DNA from 4 places in the Aminobacter sp. BE322 genome. Region 3 is predicted to be linked to each of the others. Evidence: predicted binding sites of a transcription regulator. Region 3 holds the regulator's gene; each other region holds the start of a gene.

Region 1 (7,395 bases), on a different contig from region 3:
TGCGCTTCGTAGTCCTCGATCATCTGCCGGCCGCCGCCGGAATAGCCGGAGATGCCGTTGATGGTGACGGGGAAGTCGGCCGGCAGCAGGCCGGCGGTGATGAGCGGACGCAGGCCGGCGATCGGGCCCTGGGGCCAGCAGCCGGGGTTGGCCACGCGCTTCGAGGCGGCGATCGCCTTCGTCTGCGCCTCGTCCATCTCCGGGAAGCCGTAGGTCCAGCCGTCGGCCACGCGATGCGCCGTCGAGGCGTCGATCACCCGTGTCGTGTCGTTTTCGATGAGCGCCACGCTCTCCTTCGCCGCGTCGTCGGGCAGGCACAGGATCGCCACGTCGGCGGCGTTGAGGAACTCCTTGCGCGCCGCCAGGTCCTTGCGGCGCTCGACGGGCACCGAAATCACCTCGATGTCGTGTCGCCCTGCGAGCAGCGACCTGATCTGCAGACCGGTGGTGCCGTGCTCGCCGTCGATGAAGATTTTCGGTTTCATGTGCCTGTCGTTCCGTCGAAAAATAAGCAGTGTCAGAGGCTTGTGGCCAAATTCGGACTCTGGCTCGAAAGTCCTTGAATCGTCGTCTCAGCCATTCCCGCGTGCCTTTCGTTCGGCCAGCAGGCCGAGATAGTGCATGGCGACCGTCGAGCCGGCGATCGCCGTAATATCGGCATGGTCGTAGGCCGGCGCAACCTCGACGATGTCGGCGCCGACGATGTCGATCTGGTTCATCTGGCGCAGCACCGACAGGATCTTGGCCGAGGACGGCCCCCCCGCCACCGGCGTGCCGGTTCCGGGCGCATAGGCCGGGTCGAGGCAGTCGATGTCGAAGGTCACGTAGGTCTTGCGGCCGCCGGTGCGCTCGACGACGGCATAGGCGATGTCGGCGGCGCGCATCTCCTCGACTTCGTGGCCGTAGAGGATCTTGATGCCGCAGTCGTCGGGCGCGTGCGTCCGGATGCCGATCTGGATCGAGCGGTCGGGGTCGATGATGCCGTCCTTGACCGCGCGCGCCACGAACGAGCCGTGGTCGATGCGCTTGCCGTCGTCCGGCCAGGTGTCCTGGTGGGCGTCGAACTGCACCAACGCCATCGGCCCGTGGATCGCCGCATGCGCCTTGAGCACCGGCCAGGTGACGAAATGGTCGCCGCCAAGCGTGAGCAGGAAGGCGCCCGACTTCAGGATCTTCGCAGCTTCCCGTTCGATCGCGGCCGGCGTCTTCTGGTGGTTGCCGCTGTCGAGCAGGCAGTCTCCGTAGTCGATGACCGCGAGGTCGTCGAACAGGTCGCGCTGGAACGGATACTGCGGGTCGCAGTCGAAGATCGCCGAGGCGCGGCGGATGGCCTGCGGGCCGAAGCGCGCGCCGGGACGGTTGGTCACGGCTGCGTCGAAGGGAATGCCCCAGACGACCGCGTCGGCACCAGTGACGTTCTTCGAATATTTCCGCCGCATGAAGGACAACGCGCCCGCATAGGTCGGATCACCCGAACGGCCCTTGGCGTTCCGTGCGGTGAAGGCGTGATCGATCGACGAAGCGGGCATGGGCAGTCTCCTATCCGGTCTTTCGCAATTCGAGGGCGCAAGAACTACAGAAGCCGGGCTGAACATGCCAGCCCCATGGCGAAACCCGTGTGATGGCGGCCTTCATCGCCCTGTCATGCGCGCTTCACGCCCGTGTCATCGCCATTGCCTAGGAGATTGCCGGCAACCACGGGCACGGAGCGATTCCCATGCGAGCGGTTCTGGCAGGCGCGCTGTTGTTGTTGTTGGGCCTCGGTATCGAGGCACAGGCGGCTTCGCGCGCCGAGGCGATTCTGGAGCGCTTTGGCGACGCCAACCAGTGGCGCGACCATGTGATGGTCGTGGCTCACAGGGCCGGCGGGCTGCAGGACGGCAAGAAGCGCTTCGCCGAGAATTCGCTCGCCGCCCTGCGCGATGCCATCGCCGTCGGCGCCGAAATGGTCGAGATCGACGTTCGCCGGTCCAGGGACGGCGAACTGGTCGTCATGCATGACAGCTGGCTCGACCGGACCACGAACTGCAAGGGCGAGGTCGTTGCCCGCACCATGGACGAGCTGCGGCAGTGCCGCCTCGTGGTCGAAGGCACCGGCGAAGTGACGTCCGAGCCGGTGCCGACGCTGCGCGAATTGCTCGCCGTCGCCAAGGACAGGATCCTCGTCAATCTCGACAACAAGCTGGAGACCGCCGACCTCGTCGACATGGTGGCGCTGGCGCGCGCCATGGGCATGGAGGCGCAGGTCGTGGTCAAGGCGAACCTGTGGAACGCAGAGCGCCTGGCCACGGTCAAGGCGACGATGGCGCGCCTGGGCAATGGCTTCCAGTTCATGCCGATCATGGCCGACGACGCCGTCCGCGATCCCGCCTTCGTCGAAGCGGCCGGCAAGGCCTTCGCCGCGCGTGCCGTGGAGATGATCGCCTGGCGCGGCGATGCCGCGAGCATGACGGAGACCGGCGGGCCGCTGTTCTCGGCGCGCGTGCGGGCGGCCTCAGTCCGCGGCAACTGGCACATCTGGGTCGACACCCACGCCATCGTCAACAAGCCCGGCGGCTATCTCTCAGCTGGCCGCGGCGACGAGCTCGCCGTCGCGGCAGGTTTTCCGGGTGAGGTGTTCGGCTTCTGGGCGGACCGCGGCGCCACCATGATCCAGACCGACGAGCCCAGGGCCGCGATCGACTGGCTGGCTGCCAACGGCTATCGCGTGCCTTATGCCGATCTGGAAGAGCCGGTGGCTTCCGTCGCAGGGCAGGCCGCCCTGCCACAATCGCCGACCAACTGACTGCCGCTCCGGCCGCTCTGCCATTCGCTGGAATTGCGCAGAGGCTTGCGTCGCATAAATCTCGCCCGATGTGGTCGGGCGACAAAATAGAAAAGGCCGCCCGGGGGCGGCCTTTCCAAAACTCTGGTCCTGCGAAGCTTAGCGCTTCGAGAACTGGAAGCTACGACGGGCCTTGGCCTTACCGTACTTCTTACGCTCGACGGTACGGCTGTCGCGGGTCAGGAAGCCGCCCTTCTTGAGCACGCCGCGCAGCGCCGGCTCGTAGTAGGTCAGCGCCTTCGAGATGCCGTGACGAACGGCACCGGCCTGGCCCGACAGACCGCCGCCGACGACGGTGGCGATGATGTCGTACTGGCCGACGCGGTTGGCCGCGACGATCGGCTGGTTCAGGATCATCTGCAGGACCGGACGGGCGAAGTAGGCGCCGAATTCCTTGTCGTTGACGACGATCTTGCCGGAGCCGGGCTTGACCCAGACGCGGGCGATGGCGTCCTTGCGCTTGCCGGTGGCATAGGCGCGGCCGCTCTTGTCGAGCTTCTGGACGTGGACCGGAGCAGCCGGCTGGGCGGCGGCGACGGTGCCGAGCTCTGCGAGCGAGGAAAGATCAGCCATTATCAAGCCCTCTTGTTCTTCGCGTTCAGCGCGCCGACGTCGAGCGTCACGGGCTGCTGAGCGACATGCGGATGTTCGGCGCCTGCATAGACGCGGAGATTCTTCATCTGGCGACGGCCGAGCGGGCCGCGCGGGATCATGCGCTCGACGGCCTTCTCGAGCACGCGCTCGGGGAAGCGGCCTTCGATCAGCTGGCGAGCGGTGCGCTCCTTGATGCCGCCGGGGTGGCCGGTGTGCCAGTAATACACCTTGTCGGTGTACTTCTTGCCGGTGAACACGACCTTGTCGGCGTTGATGATGATGACATTGTCACCGTCGTCGACATGGGGCGTGAAGGTGGGCTTGTTCTTGCCGCGGAGGATGTTGGCGACGAGCGATGCGAGACGGCCGACGACGAGACCTTCGGCGTCGATCAGCACCCACTTCTTCACCACGTCCGCAGGCTTCTGCGAAAAGGTTGCCATGGTTACATGCTTTCGTTTGGGACCTTCCGGAGAAGGCGTTTCTTGTTGCTTTCATTGGCGAGAAGCCGGAGCTGCGCGCCAATAACAAAACGGCGGCCATTGCGGGCCGCTGCTTCGGTTCGGGCTTATAGGCGAGGTTGAACCGGGCGTCAAGCTCGCCGAAGATGAGGTTGTGGCAAAAAATTAAGAAAAAACAATATGTTGGTGATGTGGTATTATTTTACCGTATCATTTGAACGCTTCGGCGGGATCGAGTAAGTCCCGGTCGCGTGCGCCACAGTGTGCCGGTCGGGCCCGGCGACGATGTCGATGTCGAACACCATCAGGCTCTTGCCGAGCTTCAGGATCCGGCAATGGCCGTCGATCGGGCCTGCCTCGGCCTTGCGCATGAAGTTGATGTTGAGGTTGGTCGTCACCGACAATGCGTCGGGCCCAGCGTGGGTCAGAACGCAGACATAGCCGCCGATGTCGGCGAGCGTGAACAGCGAAGGGCCGGAAACCGTTCCGCCGGGCCTCAGGTGCCTTTCGTCGGCATGCAGCCGCACCGTGCAGCCGCCCGGAAAGACGTCGACCGCCTGGTAGAAGTCGTAATGCTCGTTGAGCTGTGGGTAGACGCGTCTGAGCAGCTCGTCGACCTGCATTGCGTCCAGCATCGGCTTCAGTCCGTTCTGTTCCGGCATTGCAATTCCATCCCAATTTCCGGAAACTGCGGTTCCGGCATCATCATGGTCCCACGGCATGCGCCTCGATCGGGCGCCAGCAAGGCACGATTGGGAACCGCGGATCAAGCCCAGGCGTATATGGCTTTGGTCGAAGCCGGCGTTTTTCCGCTGGCGCACCCGTTGGAGACAGGAATGGCAGAAATCGTCACCATGAAGCGCGGCGTCTCGGAAGGACCGGTCCTGTCCACTTTCGACAAGGGCGTCCTGCGCCTGGTACTGGCCAATCCGCCCGCCAACGCGCTTTCCTTGGACACGATGGCGGCCCTTCAGGAACGGCTCGACGCCGCCCGCGACGACGCAGCCGTGCGCGTCATCGTCCTTGCGGCGTCGGGCAAGCTGTTCTGTGCCGGCCACGACCTCAAGGAAATGACCGCGCACCGCGCGGATGCCGATCGCGGCCGTGGCTTTTTCGAGCTCACGATGTCGCGCTGTTCGGCCCTGATGCAGACGATCGTCCGGCATCCGAAGCCCGTGATCGCCGAGGTCGACGGGGTCGCCATGGCCGCCGGCTTGCAGCTGGTCGCCAGCTGCGACCTCGCCATCGCCTCCGACCAGTCCAGCTTTTCGACGCCGGGCGTCAATATCGGCCTGTTTTGCTCGACGCCGATGGTGGCGCTGTCGCGCAACGTCTCGCGCAAGCAGGCGATGGAGATGCTGCTCACCGGCGAGACCATCGACGCGATCACCGCCCGCGACTTCGGATTGGTCAACCGCGTCGTGCCCCGGGAGTACCTGAATCAGATTGTCGGCAAATACGCCCAGACCATTGTTTCGAAATCGCCTTTGACGCTCAAGATCGGCAAGGAGGCGTTCTATGCCCAGGCCGAGATGGGGCTGGCCGAAGCCTACGACTACGCCGCGCGGACAATGGTGGAGAACATGCTGGCCAAGGATGCGGAGGAGGGCATCGGCGCCTTCATCGAGAAGCGCGAGCCGGAGTGGAAGGGAGAATAGCTTGGAAGCGCGGATTTCGCTCGTCACCCTCGGCGTCGACGATCTCGATCGCGCCGTGCGCTTCTACGAGGCGATGGGGCTGAAGCGGAATCAAACCATCACCGAAGGGGTGGCGTTCTTCCAGATGGGCTGTCTGGTCCTGGGCCTCTGGGGGCGCGACCAGCTCGCAGCAGATGCCGGCGTCGCCGCCGGCAAGGCCGGCTTCTCCGGCGTCTCGCTCGCCTACAACACGCGCACCGAGGCGGAAGTGGACGAAGTGCTGGCCAATGCCGAGCGGGCCGGAGGGAGCATCGTCAAGCCGGCGCAGCGCGCCTTCTGGGGCGGTTGGTACGGCTACTTCGCCGACACCGAGGGGCATCTCTGGGAGGTTGCGTACAATCCCGACTTTCCCATTGCCGAGGACGGTGGCATCTCGCTGCCCTGAGCCCTTGTCCGCCCTTCCAGGCAGTCCGGATAGTTGAGGCGGCCCTCGGTTTGCGCCGTCTTTCGGAAGGCGCTATCCGGGAGGTCCGAACGGGGACGAGCCATGAACCACGACGCCTATGACGACGGCTACATCGCCGGCATCCTGGATACGGCCCGGACGATTGCGGTGGTCGGGGCCTCCGCCAACGACGTCAGGCCGAGCTACTTCGTCATGAAGTACCTGATCGGCAAGGGCTACGAGGTCTACCCGGTCAACCCGGGCCATGCCGGCAAGGAGATACTCGGGCGCATGACCTATGCCAGCCTCGCCGAAATCCCCGTCGCCATCGACATGGTCGATGTGTTCCGCGCCTCGGGCGCCGTCCCCGCGATCGTCGAGGACGTGCTGAAGCTGGAACCCGTGCCGAAGGTCATATGGATGCAGTTGACGGTGCGCCACGACGAGGCCGCCGTCCGCGCCGAGGCGGCCGGCATCAAGGTCGTCATGAACCGCTGCCCCAAGATCGAATATGCCCGCCTTGCCGGCGAGATCGGCTGGACGGGTGTCAATTCCGGCGTGATTTCATCAAAGCGGCCGGTGATGCGCCAGGGCTTCCAGAGTTTCGGCATCCGGGCAAAATAATCGCATCCGGAGGGCCGCCGGCATCGGCCGTGGAATTTTCGTCCGCCGAAGTCTGGGAGGGTCGAAATTTTCGTCTTTGCATTCGGCTCCACCCTTCGCCAAAGATAGCCACCGATTTCGATGGACCTGATCCTTGGAGAGAAAAATGTCCCAACGCGCACCGGGCTTCAACACGCTCGCCGTCCATGCCGGCGCCAAGCCTGATCCGGCCACCGGCGCCCGCGCCACGCCCATCTACCAGACGACATCCTATGTCTTCGACGATGCCGACCACGCCGCCTCGCTGTTCGGGCTGAAGGCCTTCGGCAACATCTACACCCGCATCATGAACCCGACGCAGGCGGTGCTGGAGGAGCGCGTCGCGGCCCTCGAAGGCGGCACGGCGGCGCTCGCCACCGCCTCGGGCCATGCAGCGCAGCTGCTCGTGTTCCACAATCTCATGCGCCCGGGCGACAATTTCGTCGCCGCGAACAAGCTCTACGGCGGCTCGATCAACCAGTTCGGCCATGCCTTCAAGAATTTCGGCTGGGAGGTCCGCTGGGCCGACACCAACGACATATCGAGCTTCGAGAAGCACATCGACGGCAACACCAAGGCGATCTTCATCGAAAGCCTGGCCAATCCCGGCGGCACCTTCGTCGACATCGAGAAGATCGGCGACATTGCCCGCAGGCACGGCCTGCCGCTCATCGTCGACAACACGCTGGCCAGCCCCTACCTCATCCGCCCGATCGAGCACGGCGCCGACGTCGTCGTGCACTCGCTGACCAAGTTCATCGGCGGCCACGGCAATTCGATCGGCGGCGCCAT
Region 2 (7,395 bases), on a different contig from region 3:
GCGCCTTGAGACCGCGGTCGGCGAGCGCCAGGCCGTAGTGCAGCGTGGCGTTGTTGAGCGCGTGCGCCGAGGTAACCGGCACGGCGCCCGGCATGTTGGCCACGCAGTAGTGGATGATGCCGTCGACCTCGTAGGTCGGGTCGGCGTGGGTCGTGGCATGCGAGGTCTCGAAGCAGCCGCCCTGGTCGATGGCGACGTCGACGAGCACTGCGCCTTTCTTCATGCCCGACAGCATCTCGCGGCTGACGAGCTTCGGCGCCGCAGCACCGGGGATGAGGACCGCGCCGACGATGATGTCGGCCGAGAAGCACTCTTCCTCAAGCGCCTCGACCGTCGAATAGCGGGTATGGACGCGGCCGCCGAAGATGTCGTCCAGCTGGCGCAGGCGCGGGATCGAGCGGTCGATGATCGAGACGTCGGCGCCGAGCCCGGCAGCCATGCGGGCGGCATGCAGTCCGACAACGCCGCCGCCGATCACGGCGACCTTGCCGGGCAGCACGCCGGGCACGCCGCCGAGCAGCACGCCGCGGCCGCCATTGGCCTTCTGCAGGGCGGTGGCGCCCGCCTGGATCGACAGCCGCCCGGCGACCTCCGACATCGGCGCCAGCAGCGGCAGGCCGCCGCGGTCGTCGGTCACCGTCTCGTAGGCGACCGCCGTGACCCCTGAGGCGAGCAGCCCCCTGGTCTGATCGGGATCGGGAGCGAGGTGCAGGTAGGTGTACAGGATCTGGCCTTCGCGCAACTGTGCCCATTCCCTGGGCTGGGGTTCCTTGACCTTCACGATCATGTCGGAGCGGGTGAAGACCTCCTCCGCCGTCTTGGCGATATGGGCGCCGGCGGCGCGATAGGCGTTGTCGTCGGCACCGATACCGGCACCCGCACCGGCCTCGACCAGCACTTCATGGCCGTGGGCGACATATTCGCGGACCGAGCCGGGAGTCAGTCCGACGCGGTACTCGTGGTTCTTGATTTCCTTGGGGCAGCCAACACGCATTTCTCGCTCCTCCGCAGCCGTTCGGGCTCTTGTTCCCTATGTAGGAAGTGGATCACGAATCGGCTCGAATATGTTTGCGAAATGAGTTGCGCACGCGGGCTGCGTTCGATAATCCTTGCGTCGTTCGCTGGAATTGTCGAAGGAAATTCGAAGAATGCCGCTGGACAGGATTGATATCGCCATTCTGGACGCGCTCCAGAAGGATGGCCGCATGCCCAATGCGGCGCTGGCCGACAGGGTCGGCCTGTCGCAGTCCGCCTGTTCGCGCCGCCTCGACAACCTCGAGAAGTCGGGCATCATCAGCGGCTATCACGCCAGGCTCTCGAACGCGGCCCTCGGCCATCAGATGACGGTGATCGTGCACATATCGCTGTCCGGCCAGTTCGAGAAGACGTTGAGCGAGTTCGAGGTGGCGGTGAAGCGCTGTCCCAACATCCTGTCCTGCCACCTGATGTCGGGCGAATACGACTACATCCTGCGCATCGCCGCGCGCGACCTGCCCGACTACGAGCGCATCCACAAGGAGTGGCTGTCGGCGATGCCGCACGTCACCAAGATCAATTCCTCCTTCGCGCTGCGCGAAGTGATCGACCGCACCGCCATGGGCATGCGTCCGGACCTGGCCTGACATTTTTAGGGCGGAAAGACCGGCCTCGGTACATGGCTGGGTCGGCCTCGCTGGACCAATCCATTCCCCAAGCCTCGTCACGGGGCTGTTACATCGAGCCGCTGGACTTGCGCAGAAATTGGCGCAAGATTTCATCTTTCTTACGCCGGCTGAATACTGTCAGTTCATTTCCCCTGGAGAGTGAAAATGTCCAGCATGCTTCACCCGATTTCTCGACGTTCCTTCCTTGCCGGCTCCGCGGCCGCCGGCGCGATCGTGATGCTGCATCCGTTCTCGGCGCGCGCGCAGGCCAACCAAGCGCATCTCAGGATCATGGAAACCACGGACCTTCACGTCCATGTCTTCCCCTACGACTATTATGCCGACAAGCCGAACGACACGATGGGCGTGGCCAGGACCGCCTCGATCATCGACGCCATCCGCGCCGAGGCGACGAATTCCATCCTCCTCGACAATGGCGATTTCCTGCAAGGCAACCCGATGGGCGACTTCATGGCCTATCAGCGCGGCATGAAGGACGGCGACATCCACCCGATCATCAAGGCGATGAACACGCTGGGCTACGACTGCTCGACGCTCGGCAACCACGAGTTCAACTATGGCCTGGACTACATGTTCAAAGTGCTCAACGGCGCCAGCTTCCCCTTCGTCTGCGCCAACCTGACCAAGGGCCAGCTCGCCGCCGACGCCACCAAGGACGAGCTGTTCCTGAAACCCTATGTCATCGTCGACAAGAAGCTGAAGGACGGCGCGGGCGCCGAGCAGCCGATCCGCATCGGCCTGATCGGCTTCGTGCCGCCCCAGGTGATGACCTGGGACGCCAAGCACCTCGGCGGCAAGGCGATGACCCGCGACATCGTCAAGACGGCTCAGGCGTGGGTGCCGCAGATGAGGGAAGAGGGTGCCGAGATCATCATCGCGCTCGCTCACTCGGGCATGGGCACGCCGGCTGCCGGCGACAACCTGGAGAACGCATCGATCCTGCTCGCCGGCGTGGAAGGTATCGACGCCATCGTCACCGGCCACAGCCATCTCGATTTCCCCGGCCCGAAATTCGAGGGCGTTGCCGGCGTCGACAATGCCAAGGGCACGATCAACGGCAAGCCGGGCGTGATGGGCGGGTTCTGGGGCTCGCATCTCGGGCTGATCGACCTGATGCTGGAGCGCGACGGCAATGCCTGGAAGGTGGTCAGTTCGACCAGCGAGGCACGGCCGATCTTCAAGCGCGTCGACAAGAAGGTTGTTCCGACGGTGGAAAGCCGGGCTTCGGTCGAGGCCGCGGTGAAGGAGGAGCACGAGGCGACGATCGCCTATGTGCGCACGCCCGTCGGCAAGACGTCCGCGCCGCTCTATTCCTACTTCGCGCTGGTCGCCGACGACCCGTCGGTGCAGATCGTGAGCCAGGCGCAGATCTGGTACATCAAGGACATGCTGAAGGACACCGAGCACAAGGACCTGCCGGTACTCTCGGCCGCGGCGCCGTTCAAGTCCGGCGGACGCGGCGGGCCGGACTACTACACCGATGTGCCGGCCGGCGACGTTGCGATCAAGAACGTCGCCGACCTCTACCTCTATCCCAACACGGTCCAGGCTGTGGCGATCACCGGCGCGCAGGTGAAGGAATGGCTCGAGATGTCGGCCGGCATCTTCAACCAGGTGGAGCCGGGCAAGGCGGACCAGCCGCTCATCAATGCCGATTTCCCGTCCTATAACTTCGACGTCATCGACGGCGTGACCTACAAGGTCGACTTGGCCCAGCCGCCCAAATATGATTCCAAGGGCACCGTGCTGAATGCCGGCTCCAATCGCATCGTCGACTTGATGTTCGGCGGAAAACCGATTGATCCGGCAGCGAAATTCGTCGTCGCGACCAACAACTACCGGGCCGGCGGCGGCGGCAATTTTCCTGAGATCAATGCCTCGAAGGTGATATTCGAGGCGCCCGACACCAACCGCGACGTCATCGTGCGCTACATCGTCGACCAGGGCACGATCAATCCATCGGCCGACTCCAACTGGTCGTTCGCGCCCGTGCAGGGCGCTTCGGTGATCTTCGAGACCGGTCCGAAGGCGAAGCAGCACCTCGCCGAGATCAAGGCCGTGAAGATCGAGCAGGTCGGCGAGGGCGCCGAGGGTTTTGCAAAGTATCGCATTACTCTCTGACCGGACCGTCCCCGGAGCGGCCGCGCCTGGCCGGCCGCTCCCTGCACATTCCTCAGAGCTCCCGCCTGGCTACGGCGGGGACGATCGCGTCCAACTGGTCGGTCGAAATGCCTCCCGAGTAGCCCGCGGGCAGCCGGTCGACGGTGGCCGGATCGTCGATGCCATCCGAGAATCCGCCGCCGCCGTAGGGCCCGAGCAGATAGACGCTGGTGCCGACACTTTCCATGCGGTCGAGGAAGCGGTCCGGCCAGCCCCAGAGCCAGGGCGCAAAATTGACCGGGACGAGCACGGTGGTGCCGCGGCAGGCATCCGGCACATAGCCGGTCCAGCCCAGTCCTTCGTAGCGCAACAGGCATCGCACCAGCGATTCCTTGCTCACCGTTCGAATATCGGGCAGGGCTTCCTCGATTGCCCGGACCGGGGCATCGCCGCCTATGACGACGAGCGCGGCGCGCCGTTCGGCCGGAAGCCTCGAGAGATAGGCCGCAAGGGCCTTGCCTTCCGCCGCGTCGTTGCTCTTGACGTTGATATGGAAGCGCTGGTCGAGGAAGCGCGAAAAGACCTCGTCGAGCGACGGCATCAGGCCTATGCCCTTGCCGCGGAAAGGGAAGGTCTTGCCGCCGTCCGCCGTGTAGCCATAGCCCACGTCGAGCTGCCTCAGCGCCGCCATGGAGTGATCGCGGGTCCGGCCGCTGCCTTCGGTCCGGCAGTCGACGGTCCAGTCGTGAAAGACGGCGAACTGGCCGTCGGTGGTTGGCTGCACGTCGAGTTCCAGCACGTCGGCGCCGAGCGCAAAGGCAGCTTCCATCGAGGCCAGGGTGTTCTCGAGATAGTCGTGGCGCGGCGGCAGCATCCGTTCGGCGGTGCAGGTCTCGGCGGTCAGGCCGGCCCGCTCGAATTCCTGCGCGAGCCCGCGATGGGCGAGGATCACGGGCTTGCCGGCGGGCCGGCTCGAAAGCAGCGAACTGTTGTTGAGATAGATGGCGCCGCCAGCGGCAAGGAAGGTCAGAAGGAAGATATTTCGCCCGCGCATGTCTTGATTGGCTCCGAGGCTCGACCCGTAGCCTCTGATTTCAAGAATAGTCCGTCGTTTTGAGGACGGAATTCCGGCGGGTTCATGTCGTCGATCCGAATATAGTCTGGTTGGCAGCTGCGAATATCAGGCCTTGTAGACGACCTGTCTCACGTCGATGTATTCGGCACGGAATCCCGCCTCGCAATAGTGCAGATAGAACTCCCAGAGCTTCTTGAAGCGTTCGTCGAAGCCGAGCGGCACGATGCGCTCCCAGGACGACCAGAACCGGGTTCGCCATTCCGCCAGCGTACGCGCGTAGTCCTGTGGAAATACGCGTTCGCGCCAATAGTCGAGCCCGTGCTCGGCGCCGAGCGACTTCAGCAGTTCCGGCGTGGGCAGCATGCCGCCCGGGAACACATAGCGCTGGATGAAGTCGGGCCGCTTGCGATAGAGCGGGTAGGCTGTCTCGTTGATGGTGATGATCTGCAGGCCGGCCGTGCCGCCCGGGCGCAGGCACTGCCTCATCTTGGCGAAGAAGGTTGGCCAGTGTTTTTCGCCCACCGCCTCGAACATCTCGATCGACGCGATGCGATCGTAGCTGCCGGTCTCGTCGCGATAGTCCTGCAGCTTCAATTCGACCCTGTCGGCGAGACCTGCGTCCTGGATGCGCTTCTGCGCGAAATCGAACTGCTCGCGGCTGATGGTGAGCCCCGTGACCTTGCTGCCGATCTCCCGCGCCGCGAATTCGGCAAAGCCGCCCCAGCCGCAACCGATCTCGAGGACATGGTCGCCGGGGCCGATGCCCGCATCGCGCGCCAGGGCACGGTATTTTTCCGCCTGTGCGCCGGCGAGGTCGTTCGCGCCGGTCGCATAGAGGCCGGACGAATAGGTCATGCTTGGGTCGAGCCACTCGCTGTAGAATCCGTTGCCGAGGTCGTAGTGCGCGGAAATGTTGCGCTTCGAGCCGGTGCGGGTGTTGTCGTGCAGCCAATGGCGGACGCGCTGGACGGCATTCAAGAGCCAGTTCGCGCTGCCTGCAACCTTTTCGCCGATCTCGGTGTTGACCACGAACAGCTCGAGGAAGGTCGTCACGTCCGGGCTTTCCCAATCGCCGTCGATATAAGATTCCGCCAGTCCGATGGTGCCGCCGCTGAAGGCGCGGCCGGGCAGGTTCCAGTTGTGCAGTACGATTTCCGCCTCGGGGCCGGGTGCCTTGCCGCCGACGAGGACGCTGCGCCCGTCAGGGATCTTCACCGTGAGCGAGCCCTTGGGCAACTGCAGCGCCGCCGACAGCGCCAGCCGCGCGCGGGTCGGCAGGCCCTTGGCGAAATCCGCCAGATTGCCCTCGTGAAGGGCTATTTCGCCGCTGCGGCTATTCCTGTCTGATTTCGGCTCGGCCATGTCGCTCCGTCCCAAATCGTCTGCCCGACCGTTTGCGGAAAGCGGCAAGCCCGCACTCCCCGCGCGAGCCGCGCAACACTCGGAAATCTACTGGCGGCCACTCGGTTGACTTGCCGGATGCAGCCGGGAATTGGCACTGAAATCGAATTTCCACGCAACTTTCGTCGGCAAAGCTGTAAATCGCAAGTGTCATCTTGCGATACTCCGGTATGCCAGGGATATCTAAGGCAGCCGTCTGGGCGACAGCCGCATAGCTCATGGATTGGCCGGCTTGTGCCCGTGGCTCTTTGCCGGATTGACGTGGACGAAAAGCGGACCCAAAAGGCGCCAGCACAACGAACAGAAGGAATCGCGCCTTGATCCGGCACATCGTGTTCTTCAGCGCGCGGCGCCAAGAGGATGTCGAGACGATCCGCGAGGAATTGTCGGCGCTGGGCAAGATCCCGCACTCGACCTGCTTCGAGGTCACAGTCAACACCAAGGTCGATCCGATGTCCGACGAGATCGACATCGTCGTCTATGCGGAGTTTGCCGACCTCGAGGCCCTGTCGGCGTACAAGGCACACCCCGTCTATGACCAGACGACGCTTCGTGTGCGTCCGATGCGGGAACTGCGCTATTCGGCTGACGTCGTGGCCGCTCGATAACTGCGGCCCTGAGTTGCTGCTTTTTGGGGCAGCAACGTCGGAATCACGCCTTCTTGGCGCGACCGCGCTTGACGGGAGCGGCCTTCCTGCCGAGGCCCAGTGTGCGGGCGAGTTCGGAACGAGCGGCGGCATAGTTCGGGGCGACCATCGGATAGTCCGCGGGCAGACCCCATTTCGCGCGGTATTCTTCAGGCGTGAGGCCGAAGTGGACCGAGAGGTGGCGCTTCAGAGACTTGAACTTCTTCCCGTCTTCCAGGCAGATGATGTAATCCGGATGGATCGACCGCTTGGGATTGACCGCAGGCTGGGGCGCCTCGACCGGCTCTTCAGCCGGCTTGCCAAGCGACTGGATCGAGCTGTTCACACTGGCGATCAGGTCCGGGAGCCCTGATGCCGGAACCTTGTTGTTCTCCACGTAGGCGCTGACGATGTGAGCGGTCAGTCCGAGAAAGTCGATCTTGTTGTCGGTAGTCATCGGCAAGCACCTCGGGCAGTATCAAGGCAATATATGAGTCTATCTATCCAGTGTCTCGTATATCGGTCGAAA
Region 3 (7,395 bases):
CAGGCCGCCACGGAACCGGCCGCGACGCCCTGGCAGACCACGTCCTTGGAAACCCAGCCGGCGTCGATGACGACGTTCAGGTTGTCCTTGGTGATCGCGATCGGCTTGAGGAACACCGAGTTGGTCTCGTTGCCGCCGGGCGTGGTGAACTTCTGGACGTTGGGGATCTCTTCCATCTTCTTGCCGTCGGCGAGCTGCGAGGCGATTTCCGCCGCGTTCTTGCCGAGTTCGCGCGCATCCTTCCACACCGACACGGTCTGGGTGCCGAGGGCGACGCGGTTGAGGGCGGCGTGGTCGCCGTCCTGGCCCGAAACCGGCACCGAGCCGGCCAGGCCCTGCGCCTGCAGCGCCGCGATCGCGCCGCCGGCGGTGCCGTCGTTCGACGCCACCACCGCATCGACCTTGTTGTCGTTGGTGGTCAGGAACTGCTCCATGTTCTTCTGCGCGTTCGCTGGCAGCCAGCCGTCGGTATAGGCTTCGCCGACGCTCTTGATCTTGCCGGCGTCCACCGCCGCCTTCAGCACTTCCATCTGCCCGGAGAACAGGAAGTCGGCATTCGGATCGGCCGACGAGCCCTTGATGAAGACGTAGTTGCCTTCGGGCTTGACCTTGAACACTTCGGCGGCCTGCATGCGGCCCACTTCCTTGTTGTCGAAGGTCAGGTAGAAGACGTCCTTGTTCTCGATCAGGCGGTCATAGCCGACCACCGGGATGCCTTCGGCGAGCGCCTTCTCGACGGCCGGGCCGATGGCCGAGGCGTCCTGCGACAGGATGATGAGCGCGTTGGCGCCCTGGCTGATCAGGCTCTCGACGTCGGTCAGCTGCTTGGCCGCGGAGGACTGCGCGTCGGCCGAGATGTACTTGTCGCCGGCCGCCTCGATGGCCGCCTTCATTGCCGCCTCGTCGGTCTTCCAGCGCTCCTCCTGGAAGTTCGACCAGGACACGCCGATCACCTTGCCCTTGGCTTCGGCGACGGCCGACAGCGACAGAGTCATGGCGACACCCGCCAGGATGGCGGTCGTAAACTTCTTCATGATTTCCTCCCTGCGCCCTCGGGCGCGCTGCTTTTGCCATAGCCCTTGGAGAAGCTCTTTTTTTTCGAGCCTCGAAAAAATACTGTCTCAACGGTCGACCGGTGTCAACCGCATTTCAACTGGCCTCCCTATTTTTTTCGGAACACGAAATAAATAAAGACATTTGGTTTGGCTTCTGTCACAATCAATAATGCGTGAGAGTCAGCCTGCCCTCCGGTCACCATGGCGACTCTTCGCCGGGAGGAAGCGAACTCATGTCGGTCGGAATTCGTCACGACGATCTCAGGAAGCGCAACCGCGCCATGGTCATTTCCGCGGTGCGCCGCGCCGGCCAGCCGTCGCGCACCGAGATCGCGGCGACGACCGGCCTCAGCCATTCGACCATCTCCACCATTTCCTCCGACCTCATCGCCGAAGGCATTCTGGCTGAATCGAAGGGCAGCGAGCCGGCGCTCCTGAAGCGCGGCAGGCCCCAGGTCGGCCTGGCGCTCGACCCCGGCGCCGCGACCATCGTCGCGGTGGTGCTCTCCCTCAACAGCCTTTCGGCCGCCGTCATCGACTATGCCGGCAACACCATCGTCGCCGAGACCCGCCGCCTCGTCACCCAGCGCATGCAGGCCGAAGCCCTGGTCGAGGAGTGCATCGGCATCGTCCGCAGGCTGACCGAACGTTGCGGCGAGGCCGCGGGCCCGGTCCTGCGCATCGCCGTGGCCGTCCAGGGCGTCACCGATTCCGGGTCGCGCAAGCTGATGTGGTCGCCCATCACCCCGCACGACGACATTCCCTTCGCCGACCGGCTGGAGCAGGAATTCGGCGTGCCGGTGACGGTCGAGAACGACTGCAACATGATCGCCGAGGCGCTGCGCTGGCGCGACCCCTCGCGCTATCGCGACGACTTCATCGCCATCCTGCTCTCGCACGGCATCGGCATGGGGCTGGTCGTCAAGGGCGAGCTCTTCACCGGCACCCAGTCCTCGGGCGCGGAATTCGGCCACATGATCCATCGTCCGGACGGCGCGCTTTGCCGCTGCGGCCGGCGCGGCTGCATCGAGGCCTATGCCGGCAACTACGCGATCTGGCGCAACGCCAGGCTCGGCGACGAGAACGCCGAGCCGCTCGCCGACCTCTCGGACGAGGACATCATCGCCCTGGCCGATGCCGCCCGCGACCATGACGGGCCGGAGCGGGAGGCCTTCCGCAAGGCGGGCGAGGCGATCGGCTTCGGCCTCGGCTCCATGTTCGCGCTCTTCGACCCGGCCCCGCTCGCCTTCGTCGGCGTCGGCGCCACCGCCTTCGACGTCATGGAGCCATATGTGCGGGCCGCGATCGCCAAGACGGCGGGCGGCACCCACTCCAGGGCGATCTCCTTCGACACCATGCCCAACGAGGTGCCGCTCATCCGCGAAGGCTGCATGATGCGCGCCCTGCTCTATGTCGACGACGAGATATTCGCGCCCGGTACGGCCCTTCGCCGCGCCCAGGCGGGCGTCGCCTGACCGTCCCTGCCCGGTCAGGCGCTGGGTCACCGCGAACTGTTCCTCTTCTTGCCCCAGGTGGAAACAAAGGCCGCGGCGCGCAGCAAGAGCACCGACAATATCGCCGCCACGAAGGGCCACTGCAGCGGGTTCGGTTCGGGCGTCGGGCGATGGAAGCTCAGGAAATGCATGAACAGGAAGTAGGCCGTGTGCGCCAGGGCGAGCCCCCACAGCACCGTTGCGCCGTTCTGCAGGAACTTCCAGACCGAGGTGCCGAGCAGGCGGATCGACCGGTCGTTCGAGGTGAACATGAGTATGAGCGCATAGGCCAGCGCGGCAATGCCGATCAGGTTGGCAAGCCCGAAGCCCTGCTGGAACATCACGTACTCGCCCGTCTGCGGGATGATCTCGTAGCCGAAAAGCCGCGCGAAATCCCACTCGACCCAGCCGCCGAGGATGATGACCGTATGCACGGCCGCCAGAAGGGTCGCGTAGATGCCGGTTTCGCGCCGATAGGCCACCGCCCTGAGCAACACCGGCCACAGGCGCGCCGCTGGGCCCATCGACATGGTGATCACCAGGAGCGCCAGCGACGCGTCCGCGAATGCGCGGTTCCACCGGTGCATCGGGCTCCACTGCCCGTGAACGACGGCGAACCCATAGATCAGCGCCGCCGAAAGGCCGATGACGACGACATGGCGAAGCAGCATCCGGCGCCAGGCAAGAGGGACGAGGCCGGCGCGGACGGGAGCGGCGGGGATGTCGGTCACTTGGGATACTCCAGTTGCGTTGGGCCAGCGGCATCCGCGCGACGAGCGCGCAGCTCGTGCCATGAAGCGATGGCGAGGAGCGCTATGCCGAGCGCGGAAATCAATGGGCGGATCGGGTCGAACCACATCAGCAGGAATTCGCCCCCGAACAGAAGCATGAGGATCTTGTTGCAGGTCGGGCAGGCGATGCCGATGAAGCCCGTGACGCCGCCTATCCCCGCGCGGCGTGCCGAGCAGACGGGGCGCCGAACGGCGATGTAGAGCCCCGACAACGCCGACATGACCACCAGGGCGGGCAATTCCCAACCCGCGACGGCGGTCATCCGGACAAAGAACGGATTGTCCCAGAGTGCCGAAACGGTTCCGAGCGCGGCGAAGGTCAGCGCGGCCGTGGCTGCGCCCTTCAGGATGGCGCGGCCGTGCCAACCGATGGCGGTTCCGCGCCCCAAGGCAATGATGCGGGCATTCATGTCGGATCTGCTCCATGTCTGCCGGGCGGCAATTCGCAGCCGCCCGGCGAGGACCTCAGGGGTGACCGTCGTATCAGCCGGCCTGCGGGGCGGGCCCGCTGCCGCTGGCGACCTCGTGGGTGTGGGGTTGGGTCGGGTCGCCCAGCACGAGTATGGGAGACTGGCTGGGCACCCGGTCGTACAGATCGATGATGTCCTGGTTCATCAGGCGGACGCAGCCGCTCGAAACCGCCTTGCCGATGGTCCAGTACTCCGGCGTTCCGTGGACGCGGTACAGCGTATCGACCTTGCCCTGGAAGACGTAGAGGGCCCGCGCTCCCAGCGGGTTCGTCAGGCCGGGCGGCATGCCTCCCCGGTCGGCGCTCCACTGGGCGAGATTTGGCTGACGCGCGATCATCTCGTCCGGCGGCGTCCACTTCGGCCATTCCTGCTTCCAGCCGATACGGCCCCTGCCCGCCCAGGTGAATCCGGCCCGGCCAAGTCCGACGCCGTAGCGCATGGCCTTGCCGCCCGGCTGGACGAGGTGAAGGTAGAAATTCTCCGTATCGACGACGAGCGTTCCGACCGGCTCCTCGGTGACGTAGTCGACCTGCCGCCGATAGAAGCGGCTCGGCACCTTTTTCAGGTCGACCGCGGGAATGGGGAACCGCTCGTTCGGGAGCGGGCCGTACATCGCCAGGGCATTGGCGTCGGCGACCGGCGCCGGTTCGACCGGCGCCTTTGCCACCGGCGCGGCCGATTCCTGGGTGCTGACGCAGCCGGACACCACGAGGGTCCCCAGGCTCGCCGCGCCGGTGAGAAAGCGTCGGCGGCTCAATGCCGGGCCGTCGCCCGCGATGGGCTCCGCGGCGCTGGTTTCTATTGTGTCTGTGTTCATTAGGCAGTCTCCTGGACTCATTTCTTTCATTCAGGGCGACACGGGGTCAGGGAGGTCGGCCCCGGTCGTGGTCATGCGAATGCAACCATTGGCACCGATCAGCCGATCGATGACGGCGCATGCGCGCTTGGCACGATCCGGCATTTCGCGGCGCAATTGCCACGCGAAGGCGGGCGGGCGGCGACGGGCGGGTTCGGGAGGTCATCCTCTTCCCCTTCGCAGCTGATTTCGAACGGCTTCGTCGGCGTCGACCGAGGAGCGATCGGCTGAAAATCAGGCAGCGATGGGTGGCCGTAACAGCGACGCGGTTGACCCGACGCGCAGCAAGAGATCTGGTAGCAGCATCAGAGCCGCGGCACGGAACGGCGCGGCAGGCTCGACATGGGTCAGCCAGGCAGGGCATTCGCCCAGGCAGTGCAGGCTGGCGAGGCTTTCGGCCGACAATTCGACGGTGCAGCGGTCCGGGGACGGCAAGCACTCGTCGGCAATGGCGGTGATTTCCGCCTGCGCGGGCACCTTCGGCAGCTCGATTGAAAAGTTCACGCCTTCGGCCGCTGCCCGTTCGAGGGACAGTCCGTTCAGGATGGTGACCACCACCAGGAAAATGGCCGAGAGCAAGTTACGCACGGTGCCCCAGCTAGCATGAAAAGTGGCAATTTTGAGTATTTCCCCAATCAAAAAATTGTCATCTCAAGAACATCCGCTACGGTCACCATCACGGAATCGTTGCGGGAGATGTGGATATTGTTTTGAGCATAAAGCATACAGTAACGGGAAGATTCGAATTTATATTCATGACAGCGTCAGGACAAACGCGTCGAACTGCGGCGATTTGAGCACCACAAAGGGCTGGAATGGCATGGCGGCGCAGAGGGCGCCACGCGTCCGTGCGACAGCGCCGGTGCCTCGCCCGAACGCTCCGGGCGCGCGAAGCGCGCCCGCTGTGACATTAGGACACTGGCCAAGGCTGATCGTCCAGCCGACGCCATGCCGGCCGCTCCGGGACGGCCGTCAGTCTTCCCGGATGGCGTAGCCGGCGCCGCGGATGGTGCGGATCACGTCCGGCATGCGGCCGTTGTTGACGGCCTTGCGCAGGCGCCCGACATGCACGTCGACGGTGCGCTCGTCGATGTAGATCGTCTCGCCCCAGACATTGTCGAGCAACTGGCTGCGCGAGAACACGCGGCCGGGATGGCGCATCATGAATTCGAGCAGGCGGAACTCCGTCGGCCCGAGCTTGATCTCGCTCTTCTTGCGATAGACCCGGTGCGACTCGCGGTCGAGCACGATGTCCCCGACCTTGAGCACCGAAGACAGCACCTCGGGCTTGGCGCGGCGCAGCAGCGCCTTCACCCGCGCCATGAACTCCGGGGTCGAAAACGGCTTCACCAGGTAGTCGTCGGCGCCGGTGGAAAGCCCGCGCACCCGGTCGCTCTCCTCGCCGCGCGCCGTCAGCATGATGATCGGCAGCCGTTCGGTTTCGGGGCGCATCCTCAGCCGCCGGCAGAGTTCGATGCCGGAAAGTGCCGGCACCATCCAGTCGAGCACCAAAAGGTCCGGCACGTTTTCCTGCAGCCTCAGTTCGGCCTCGTCGCCGCGCGTCACCACTTCCACCTGGTAGCCCTCGGCCTCGAGGTTGTAGCGCAGCAGCACGCCGAGGGGCTCTTCGTCCTCGACGACCATGATCTTGGGAGCGATCATCGTCAGTACCTTGTCCTGGCGCACGGCCCGGTTCGGACCATGCGCTGATTTAACCTGTGCAGCGCCCCCGCGCCAAACGCATGCGGTTGCGGAAGATGTCAGGCCGAGACGGGCGACGTGGTTTCGTCGACCTTCGGCCGATTGAGCGGCAGCTGCGTGCCGGTGACCACGAAATAGGCGTTCTCGGCGATGTTGGTGACATGGTCGCCGATGCGCTCGAGGTTCTTGGCGCAGAACAGGAGGTGCGTGCAGGCGGTGATGTTGCGCGGATCCTCCATCATGTAGGTCAGGAGTTCGCGGAACACGGCCGTGTACTGGACATCGACCTTCTGGTCGTCCGCGCGCAGGTTCTTGAGGCCTTCGGCGTCGCGCGCGACATAGAGGTCGACCACGCCGCGCACCTGGCCGAGCACCAGCTGCGCCATGGCGTCGATCGAGTGCGAAAGGTTGCGCGGCATCGCCGACTGGCCGACGGCGCCCACCCGCTTGGCGATGTTCTTGGCGAGATCGCCGATGCGCTCGAGGTCGCCCGCCATGCGGATCGCGCCGACCACGGCACGCAGGTCCTGCGCCATCGGCTGGCGCTTGGCGATCAGCGTGATCGCGCTGTTGTCGAGATCGCGCTGCCTGGCGTCCATGATGGTGTCGTCGGCGATGACGTTCTGCGCCAGCGGCTGGTCGGACGAAAGCAGCGCGCGGATGGCGTTCGCCACCATCGTGGCCGACAGGTCGCCCATGTCGCGGATAACCTGGTCGACGTGCTGGAGTTCCTCGTCGAAGGACCGGACTGTGTGCTCGCCCATGATCGTATCCTCGTCTTTGTGATCGGAGCGGCGTTCACTCAGCCGAAGCGGCCGGTGATGTAGTCCTGCGTCCGCTTGTCGTCGGGGTTGGTGAACATCTTGTCGGTCGGGCCTTCCTCGACCAGGTAGCCGAGATGGAACATCGCCGTCCGCTGCGACACGCGCGCCGCCTGCTGCATCGAGTGGGTCACGATGACGATGGTGAAGTTCTCGCGCAGCTCGTCGATCAGCTCCTCCACCTTGGCGGTGGCGATCGGATCGAGCG
Region 4 (7,395 bases), on a different contig from region 3:
CTTCTCCATGCATGCCGAGAAGAACTATCCAGTGCGCAAGGTCGCCTCCAGCCTCGACATCGGCCTGCCCGACCGCACCGGCGACGATGCCTATCTGGCGACGCTGTCGGAGGCGCTCGGCAGCCTGTCGGCGATGCGCCGCTGGGACCTCGTCTTCTACAATGCCGGCGTGGACCCGCACCGCGACGACCGGCTCGGCCGCCTCGCCCTGAGCGACGACGGCCTGCGCCGGCGCGAGCGTCTGGTCATCGAGCATTTCCGCGCGGCCGCCGCGCCGCTCTGCGGCGTCATCGGCGGCGGATATTCGACCGACGTCGCCGCGCTCGCCGAACGCCACGCGATCCTGTTCGAGACGGCCGCCGGCTTCGCCTGAGCTATTTGCGGTAGCTGAAGAGCCTGAGGACGACGAAGGCCGGGATGACGATCGCGGCGCCCAGCAGGATGTAGCCGAGGAAGCGGTCGATGGCGCGGAAGCCCATGCGCCAGATGTCGAGGAAGAAATCGCGGATGCCGTAGAGCACGTCCCAGGGCGACCAGCCGAAGGCATTCATCACGATGCCGACCAGGAAGGAGATGACCAGGAGCTTGATAAACACCCGAAGCGGGGTGTCGCCGAGAAAACGCGCCAGTCCGTTCAAGCTCAGTCTCCTGCGATTCTAGGTCCTACCCCCGAATATCGCGATTGCGCCGCGCGCTTCAAGATGCGGCACCGGGGCATATCGGCGAAGATCTCGTCGAGTGCCATTGCCGAGCGGGATGCGCGATGCTAACCAAGTGCGCGCGCGGGTATGATGTAATGGTAGCCTGTCAGCTTCCCAAGCTGAACGCGCGGGTTCGATTCCCGCTACCCGCTCCAGCTTTCAAATCAAGGCCTTGAGCCCGTTCGACGCCCCGCGCTCATTCCGGTTTTACTGCCGTCGTTGCGGAATCGGTTCCCACGTGCGAGACGCGCCACGGGGAGCGGGTGCCGCAGGCCAGCGGCACCCTGTTTCGAGGCTCCAGCCGATCAATCCTTGCCGTAGATGTCGAAGTCGAAATACTTGGCGTTGATCTTGGCGTAGGTGCCGTCGGCCACGATCGCGGCGATGGCCGCATTCAGCTTCTCGCGCAGCGGGTCGCCCTTGCGCACGGCGATACCGGTCAGGGACTCCGTGCCCTTGAGGTCGCCGACCAGCTTGCAGCAGTCGTTGCCGGTGGTCTTCATCCAGTCGACCAGCACAAACTTGTCGGACACCACCGCATCGAGACGCCCGTTGGTCAGGTCGGCCATGGCTTCGTCCTGCGTCGGATAGAGTTTCACGTCGGCGCCGGCCTTGGCATACTTGTCCTCGGCGTAGATGGCCTGGGTGGTCGAGGCCTGAGCGCCGACGGTCTTGCCGTTGAGCGCGTCCGGCTCCGGCGAGGTCAGGGTCGTGTCCTTCAGCGCCACCAGCGCCAGCGGCGTGGTGTAGTACTTGTCGGTGAAGTCGACCTGCTGCTTGCGCTCCTCGGTGATGGTCATCGAGGCGATGATGGCGTCGAACTTGCCGCCCTGCAGTGCCGGGATGATGCCGTCCCAGTCCTGCGTGACCCACTCGCACTCCACCTTCATCTGGGCGCAGAGCGCATTGCCGACGTCGATGTCGAAGCCGGCCAGCTTGCCGTCGGCCGTCAGGGTGTTGAAGGGCGGATAGGCGCCTTCCGTGCCCAGCTTGAGCTTGCCGCCTTCCTGCGCCGAGGCGGCGCCGACGCTCAGCAGAAGGGCCGCCAATGCGGCGGAGCATGCCAATCTTCTGGAAATCTGCATTTTCGTCTCCGTTGTCGAACCACTCTTTTCTTGGCGAGTGTTCCCACCTTTCAGCCAATCACAGAGGCCGGCAACGGACAAGCAAAGTCTTGACAAGGCCGGGCTACCTTAGGTCATGCGGAAGTGCTTGGACAACTTGAGGCCCTGCGCCTGGTAGTTGGAGCCGAGGTCGGAGCCGTACAGCGCGCGCGGGCGTGCCAGCATGTGCTCGTAGACGAGGCGGCCGACGATCTGGCCATGTTCGAGGATGAACGGCACCTCGTGGCTGCGCACCTCGAGCACGGCGCGGCTGCCGGTGCCGCCGGCGGCGGAATGGCCGAAGCCCGGGTCGAAGAAGCCGGCATAGTGGACGCGGAATTCGCCCACCAGCGGATCGAAGGGGGTCATCTCCGCGGCGTAGAGCGGCGGCACGTGCACGGCCTCGCGGCTGACGAGGATGTAGAATTCGTCCGGGTCGAGCACCAGTTCGCCCGAACCGTGGTTGTAGATCGGCTCCCAGAAATCGACGACCGCCTGAGCGGCACGCTTGTCGACGTCGACCAGGCCGGTGTGGTGTTTGCCGCGATAGCCGACGATGCTGCCCGGCTCGCCGCCGAGGTCGATGGAGAGCGCTATGCCGCCGCCCGAAATGTTGGGCGGATCGATGGCCACCAGCCGATCGGAGGCATGCAGCGCATGCAGCTCGGCCTCGGACAATAGCGCATTGCCCTTCCTGAAGCGGATCTGCGACAGGCGCGAGCCCTTGCGCACGACGATCGGGAAGGTGCGCGGGCTGACCTCGAGATAGAGCGGGCCGACATAGCCGGCCGGGATCTTGTCGAACTCCTGGCCGCGGTCGGTCATGACGCGGGTGAAGATGTCGAGCCGGCCGGTCGAGCTCTTGGGGTTGGCCGAGGCCGAGATGTCGGCAGGCAGGTTGAGCGCCTCCTGCAGCGGCACGATGTAGACGCAGCCGGTCTCCAGAACGGCGCCGTCGGCCAGGTCGATCTCGTGCAGCTTGAGCCGGTCGAGCTTGGCCTGCACCAGATGCCCCGGCCCCGGCAGGAAGCTGGCGCGCACGCGAAAGGCTTTGGCGCCGAGGCGCAGGTCGAGGCTCGCCGGCTGGACCTGGTCAGCCTCGAGAGGTGGCGCGGCCAGCGCGCCCGAAGCGAACAAAGCCGCGATGTCCTGGTCAGGAAGAATGCCCGACTGCCGCATTGGCCAACTCCTCTACAACGCCGGCCCGACCGTGCGGCAAGGACGCTGCGGCGCTCGATGCCCATGGACCCGGCCTTCGGACCATGCGCGTGGCCCAAAACGTTTAGTCGAGCCCGCGATTGACGCAAGCCGGGCTTGGGTCTAAAGGACCTTTATCCCGTGGTGATTTGGCCGGTCGGCTTGCAGCCACGTTAAACAAGTCGCTAAAGGGCCGCAGTTGGACCGGTTTGCGACTTCTCGCGGCCGGTTTTTTTGTATTTGGAAGTCGCTATGACCACCGACAAGACACGCAACTGGAACCCCCAGACCACCCTCGTCCACGGCGGCACGCTCCGCTCGGAATTCGGCGAGACGTCCGAAGCCATCTACCTGACCCAGGGCTATGTCTACGACAGCGCCGAAAGCGCCGAGGCGCGCTTCAAGGGCGAGACGCAGGGCTTCATCTACTCGCGCTACGCCAACCCGACCGTCGACATGTTCGAGAAGCGCATGTGCGCCCTCGAAGGCGCCGAGGACGCCCGCGCCACCGCCTCGGGCATGGCCGCGGTCGCCGCCGCCATCCTCTGCAGCCTCAAGGCCGGCGACCACATCGTCGCCGCACGGGCGCTGTTCGGTTCCTGCCGCTGGATCGTCGAGACGCTGGCGCCCAAGTACGGCATCCAGGCGACGCTGGTCGACGGCACCAGGATCGAGAACTGGGAAAGGGCTCTCCAGCCCAACACCAAGCTCTTCTTCCTCGAAAGCCCGACCAACCCGACGCTCGAGGTGGTCGACATCGCCGCCGTGGCCCAGCTCGCCAACTCGATCGGGGCGCGCGTCGTCGTCGACAACGTCTTCGCCACGCCGATGCAGCAGAAGCCGCTCGAACTCGGCGCCCACATCGTCGTCTACTCGGCCACCAAGCACATCGACGGCCAGGGCCGCTGCCTGGGCGGCGTGATCCTCTCCGACAAGAAGTGGATCGACGAGAACCTGCACGACTATTTCCGCCACACCGGTCCGAGCCTGTCGCCGTTCAATGCCTGGACGCTGCTCAAGGGCCTGGAGACGCTGCCGCTGCGCGTTCGCCAGCAGACCGAGACCGCCGGCAGGATCGCCGACTTCCTCGCCGGCCGGCCGGAAGTTTCGCGCCTCATCTATCCGGGCCGCGCCGACCACCCGCAGGCCGACATCGTTCGGAAGCAGATGAAGGGCGGTTCGACGCTGATCTGCTTCGACGTCAAGGGCGGCAAGAAAGCGGCCTTCGCCTTCGAGAATGCGCTCCGGATCATCCTGATCTCGAACAATCTCGGCGACTCCAAGAGCCTGATCACCCATCCGGCGACCACCACGCACAAGAACCTCACCGACGAGGCGCGCGCCGAACTCGGCATCGACGACGGCACGCTGCGCCTGTCGGTCGGCCTCGAAGACGCCGACGACCTGCTCAACGACATCGGCGATGCGCTGAAGGCCACCCGCTGAAGCCGGCAGGCAGGCAGAGCAGGAAGACAAGCAAGGGGTGCTCCGGTCGACCGGGGCGCCCCTTTTCTTCCGTCCTACGGCAGCTTGGTCTCGTAGACGTAGAGCTTGGTCTCGTTGTCCTCGGGCGCCGCAATCAGGCGGATGCCGGTTTCGGTCTTCTCGACCAGCACCGGATTGCCGGTGATCGACTTGCCCTTCTCCGTCCAGATCTGCACGGGTACCTGGAACAGGGGACGGCCTTGCTTGAGGTCGATCACGTCGATGCCACCGAGGCGGAACAGCTGTCCGTCCGGGCCCGGACGGTACTCGGTCAGGCCGGTGCAGACCGCCTGGCCCGGCTTCGCCAGCCCGCAGTCCTGATAGTCGATATAGTGCGAGGGATTGAGCGTGCGGGTCTTTTCGGGGTCGAGCGCCGCGTCCGGCACGGTAAGGTCCTCGGTCACCTTCCAGGTGTAGAAGCGGCGCGAACCCCAGCTGACGGCATGCAGCGTGCCCTGCTCGGCATCGTAGACGACGCCGCCGATGTGGTCGGGGAAGCGGAAGACCTCGGTGGCTTCCAGCGTCTGCGGATCGACGCGGTAGATGATCGACTTGCTGTTCGGGCGGTATTCGGCGACCGGCACCCACAGCCAGCGGCCGTCGTAGTCGATGCCGCCGGGATGGTAGATGGCCCCTTCGCCGAGCTTCACCTGGCCGATGAGCTTGCCGTCGGCGTCGAGCTTGAACAGATGCCCGGCGCCCTTGCCCTCGTCGCGGTCCAGGCCGTTCTGCGGCGTCTCGTATTTCTTGGTGCGCTCGATGATCTCGACCGACGACATGAACAGGGAGTCGCCGACGCGCGCAAAGCCTTGCGGATGGAAGGTGTCGAAGCCGAGCATCGAAGACTTGACGAGTGTCCACTCCGTGCCCCGGGTCAGCTTGCCGATGCTGTCTGCCAGGTCGGCGGCGCGGGCGGCCGTGCCGGCCAGGCAGACGGATGCGAGGAGGAGCGTGAAGAGACGTTTCATTGCAGTGATTCCTTGTCGATGGACGACGCGGAAATTCACGCGCGCGCATGACGCGCGGGTGACACATGGGTGTCGGTTATGCGAAACCCCGCCATGCGCCGATCACATTCGGCGTGGACAAGTCGATCAGTTGTTGACCGCCCGCGACAAGGGGCGGACCCTAGCGTGAAGGTCATGGAGCGCAGCATGTATCGCGCGGTCACCCGAAACATCGCCGTCGAGGTCGAGCCGTTCTACCTCGAGGAGCGGTCGGACCCTTCCGAGAACCACTACGTCTGGGGCTATCGCGTCACCATCGAGAACAATTCGGACGAGTTCGTCCAGCTCCTGTCGCGCTACTGGCACATCACCGACGCAGCCGGCAAGATCGAGGAGGTGCGCGGCCCAGGCGTCGTCGGCGACCAGCCCGAGCTCAACCCCGGCGACAGCTATCAATACACGTCGGGCTGCCCGCTCTCGACGCCGTCGGGCATCATGGTCGGGCGCTACACCATGCGCAACGAGGCGGGCGAGCTGTTCGACATCGCGATACCCGCCTTCTCGCTCGACCTGCCCAATGTACGGCACCGGCTGAACTGAGCTAATCGACTGCCGCGAACTCGCCCGGATCGAACTCGTAGGCCTTCGAGCAGAACTCGCAGTTGACGCGAATGCGGCCGCCTTCGACGCTGTCCTTGATCTCCTCCGCCGAGAAACCCTGCAGGATGCCGCGGATCTTATGGTCCGAGCACGAGCAGTTGTCGGCGACATGCACGCCCTCATAGACGCGCACGCCGTGCTCATGGAACAGGCGGTAGAGCAGCCTTTCGGCGCCCACGGTCGGATCGATCAGTTCCGTCGGCTCGATGGTCGCGACCAGCGCCAAGAGCTCCTGCCAGGCATTGTCCTCGGGCTCGGCCGCGATATCGCGCTCGTCGCCGTCGCCGCCATGGATGTCCTGCACCCTCCGGCGCTCGGGCGAGTCCGGCAGGAACTGGGCCAGCAGCCCGCCGGCGCGCCAATGCTCGCCGCCGCCCTCGCCCGGAAGCACCAGCTTGGCGACCGACAGGCGCAGGTCGGTCGGGATCTGCTCCGACTGCCTGAAATAGGTACGCGCCGCCTCTTCGAGCGAAATGCCGTTGAGCTCGACGATGCCCTGGTAGCGCTGGGTATGCGCACCCTGGTCGATGGTCAGCGCCAGGACGCCGGTGCCGAGCAGGTCCCCGGGTGCGGTCATGCCGGCCTTGATGGCCGCCTCGACGCGGTCGGCATCGAAGCGGGCATAGGCACGCAGCGAATGCGGCGTGGTGAAGTCGGCCACCAGCATGTCCACCGGCCCGTCGGTGCGGGTCTGCAGGATGAACTTGCCCTCGAACTTGAGCGAGGTGCCGAGCAGCACGGTGACCACGCAGGCCTCGGCGAGCAGCCTCGCTACGGGCTCAGGATAGTCATGACGGTCGAGTATCTGGTCGAGCAGGGGCCCGAGCTGCACGGTGCGGCCGCGCACGTCGAGCGGCTCCACCGCGAATGGAACGACGTGGTCGTCGCCGGCGAACCCGAACTCGCCGAGCTTGCGTTCGGTCTCAGTCACTGGATCTGTTTCCCATACAATGAATTCCGCGATCCGTCGGCCAGCCGGCGGTCGCAGAACAAGGCATCGATAGATTGTGTTGATCCCGCCCCAGATAGGGTCGCGGGATCAGTCATTCAAGCGCCGAGGCACCAGGCCAACACGGCCTTCTGTGCATGCAGCCGGTTCTCGGCCTCGTCGAACACCACCGAGTTGGGCCCGTCGATCACCTCGTCGGTGACCTCCTCGCCGCGATGCGCCGGCAGGCAGTGCATGAACAGCGCGTCCGGCTTGGCGTGCTTCATCAGTTCGGCATTGACCTGATAGGGCAGGAAGACGTTGTGGCCGCGGGCGCGGTGCTCCTGGCCCATCGACACCCAGCAGTCGGTGAC

The links. Region 3 encodes PhoB, which activates phosphate uptake and scavenging genes when phosphate is short. Its sites were predicted from a motif close to TGTCATNNANCTGTCAT; they were not measured.
Region 1: J2X50_RS06580 (glycerophosphodiester phosphodiesterase family protein) is a predicted target of PhoB. The motif match lies at 1,641-1,657, and genes of this name have one in related genera.
Region 2: J2X50_RS11775 (bifunctional 2',3'-cyclic-nucleotide 2'-phosphodiesterase/3'-nucleotidase) is a predicted target of PhoB. The motif match lies at 1,698-1,714, and genes of this name have one in related genera.
Region 4: J2X50_RS17830 (DUF6454 family protein) is a predicted target of PhoB. The motif match lies at 5,502-5,518, and genes of this name have one in related genera.

Annotation. Positions count from the first base shown of each region.
Region 1 covers NZ_JBNPXB010000003.1:85,585-92,979, reverse strand. The annotation lists gene argC (N-acetyl-gamma-glutamyl-phosphate reductase) at 1-485, opposite strand, end outside; gene speB (agmatinase) at 573-1,529, opposite strand; gene J2X50_RS06580 (glycerophosphodiester phosphodiesterase family protein) at 1,718-2,785, shown strand; gene rpsI (30S ribosomal protein S9) at 2,924-3,397, opposite strand; gene rplM (50S ribosomal protein L13) at 3,400-3,861, opposite strand; gene J2X50_RS06565 (PaaI family thioesterase) at 4,077-4,541, opposite strand; gene J2X50_RS06560 (enoyl-CoA hydratase) at 4,716-5,537, shown strand; gene J2X50_RS06555 (VOC family protein) at 5,539-5,961, shown strand; gene J2X50_RS06550 (CoA-binding protein) at 6,064-6,585, shown strand; gene J2X50_RS06545 (O-acetylhomoserine aminocarboxypropyltransferase) at 6,731-7,395, shown strand, end outside.
Region 2 covers NZ_JBNPXB010000006.1:128,000-135,394, reverse strand. The annotation lists gene ald (alanine dehydrogenase) at 1-994, opposite strand, end outside; gene J2X50_RS11780 (Lrp/AsnC family transcriptional regulator) at 1,149-1,622, shown strand; gene J2X50_RS11775 (bifunctional 2',3'-cyclic-nucleotide 2'-phosphodiesterase/3'-nucleotidase) at 1,809-3,785, shown strand; gene J2X50_RS11770 (glycerophosphodiester phosphodiesterase family protein) at 3,838-4,818, opposite strand; gene J2X50_RS11765 (class I SAM-dependent methyltransferase) at 4,945-6,201, opposite strand; gene J2X50_RS11760 (Dabb family protein) at 6,558-6,848, shown strand; gene J2X50_RS11755 (MucR family transcriptional regulator) at 6,892-7,323, opposite strand.
Region 3 covers NZ_JBNPXB010000005.1:224,017-231,411, forward strand. The annotation lists gene xylF (D-xylose ABC transporter substrate-binding protein) at 1-1,034, opposite strand, end outside; gene J2X50_RS10690 (ROK family protein) at 1,289-2,530, shown strand; gene J2X50_RS10695 (ferric reductase-like transmembrane domain-containing protein) at 2,557-3,279, opposite strand; gene J2X50_RS10700 (hypothetical protein) at 3,276-3,749, opposite strand; gene J2X50_RS10705 (L,D-transpeptidase) at 3,823-4,626, opposite strand; gene J2X50_RS10710 (hypothetical protein) at 4,900-5,253, opposite strand; gene phoB (phosphate regulon transcriptional regulator PhoB) at 5,638-6,327, opposite strand; gene phoU (phosphate signaling complex protein PhoU) at 6,426-7,130, opposite strand; gene pstB (phosphate ABC transporter ATP-binding protein PstB) at 7,169-7,395, opposite strand, start outside.
Region 4 covers NZ_JBNPXB010000013.1:66,598-73,992, forward strand. The annotation lists gene J2X50_RS17800 (histone deacetylase family protein) at 1-373, shown strand, start outside; gene J2X50_RS17805 (DUF6460 domain-containing protein) at 375-638, opposite strand; tRNA gene J2X50_RS17810 (tRNA-Gly) at 783-856, shown strand; gene J2X50_RS17815 (ABC transporter substrate-binding protein) at 1,007-1,786, opposite strand; gene J2X50_RS17820 (2'-deoxycytidine 5'-triphosphate deaminase) at 1,895-2,983, opposite strand; SAM riboswitch at 3,133-3,210, shown strand; gene J2X50_RS17825 (O-succinylhomoserine sulfhydrylase) at 3,254-4,447, shown strand; gene J2X50_RS17830 (DUF6454 family protein) at 4,522-5,454, opposite strand; gene apaG (Co2+/Mg2+ efflux protein ApaG) at 5,641-6,033, shown strand; gene J2X50_RS17840 (Hsp33 family molecular chaperone) at 6,035-7,024, opposite strand; gene argF (ornithine carbamoyltransferase) at 7,141-7,395, opposite strand, start outside.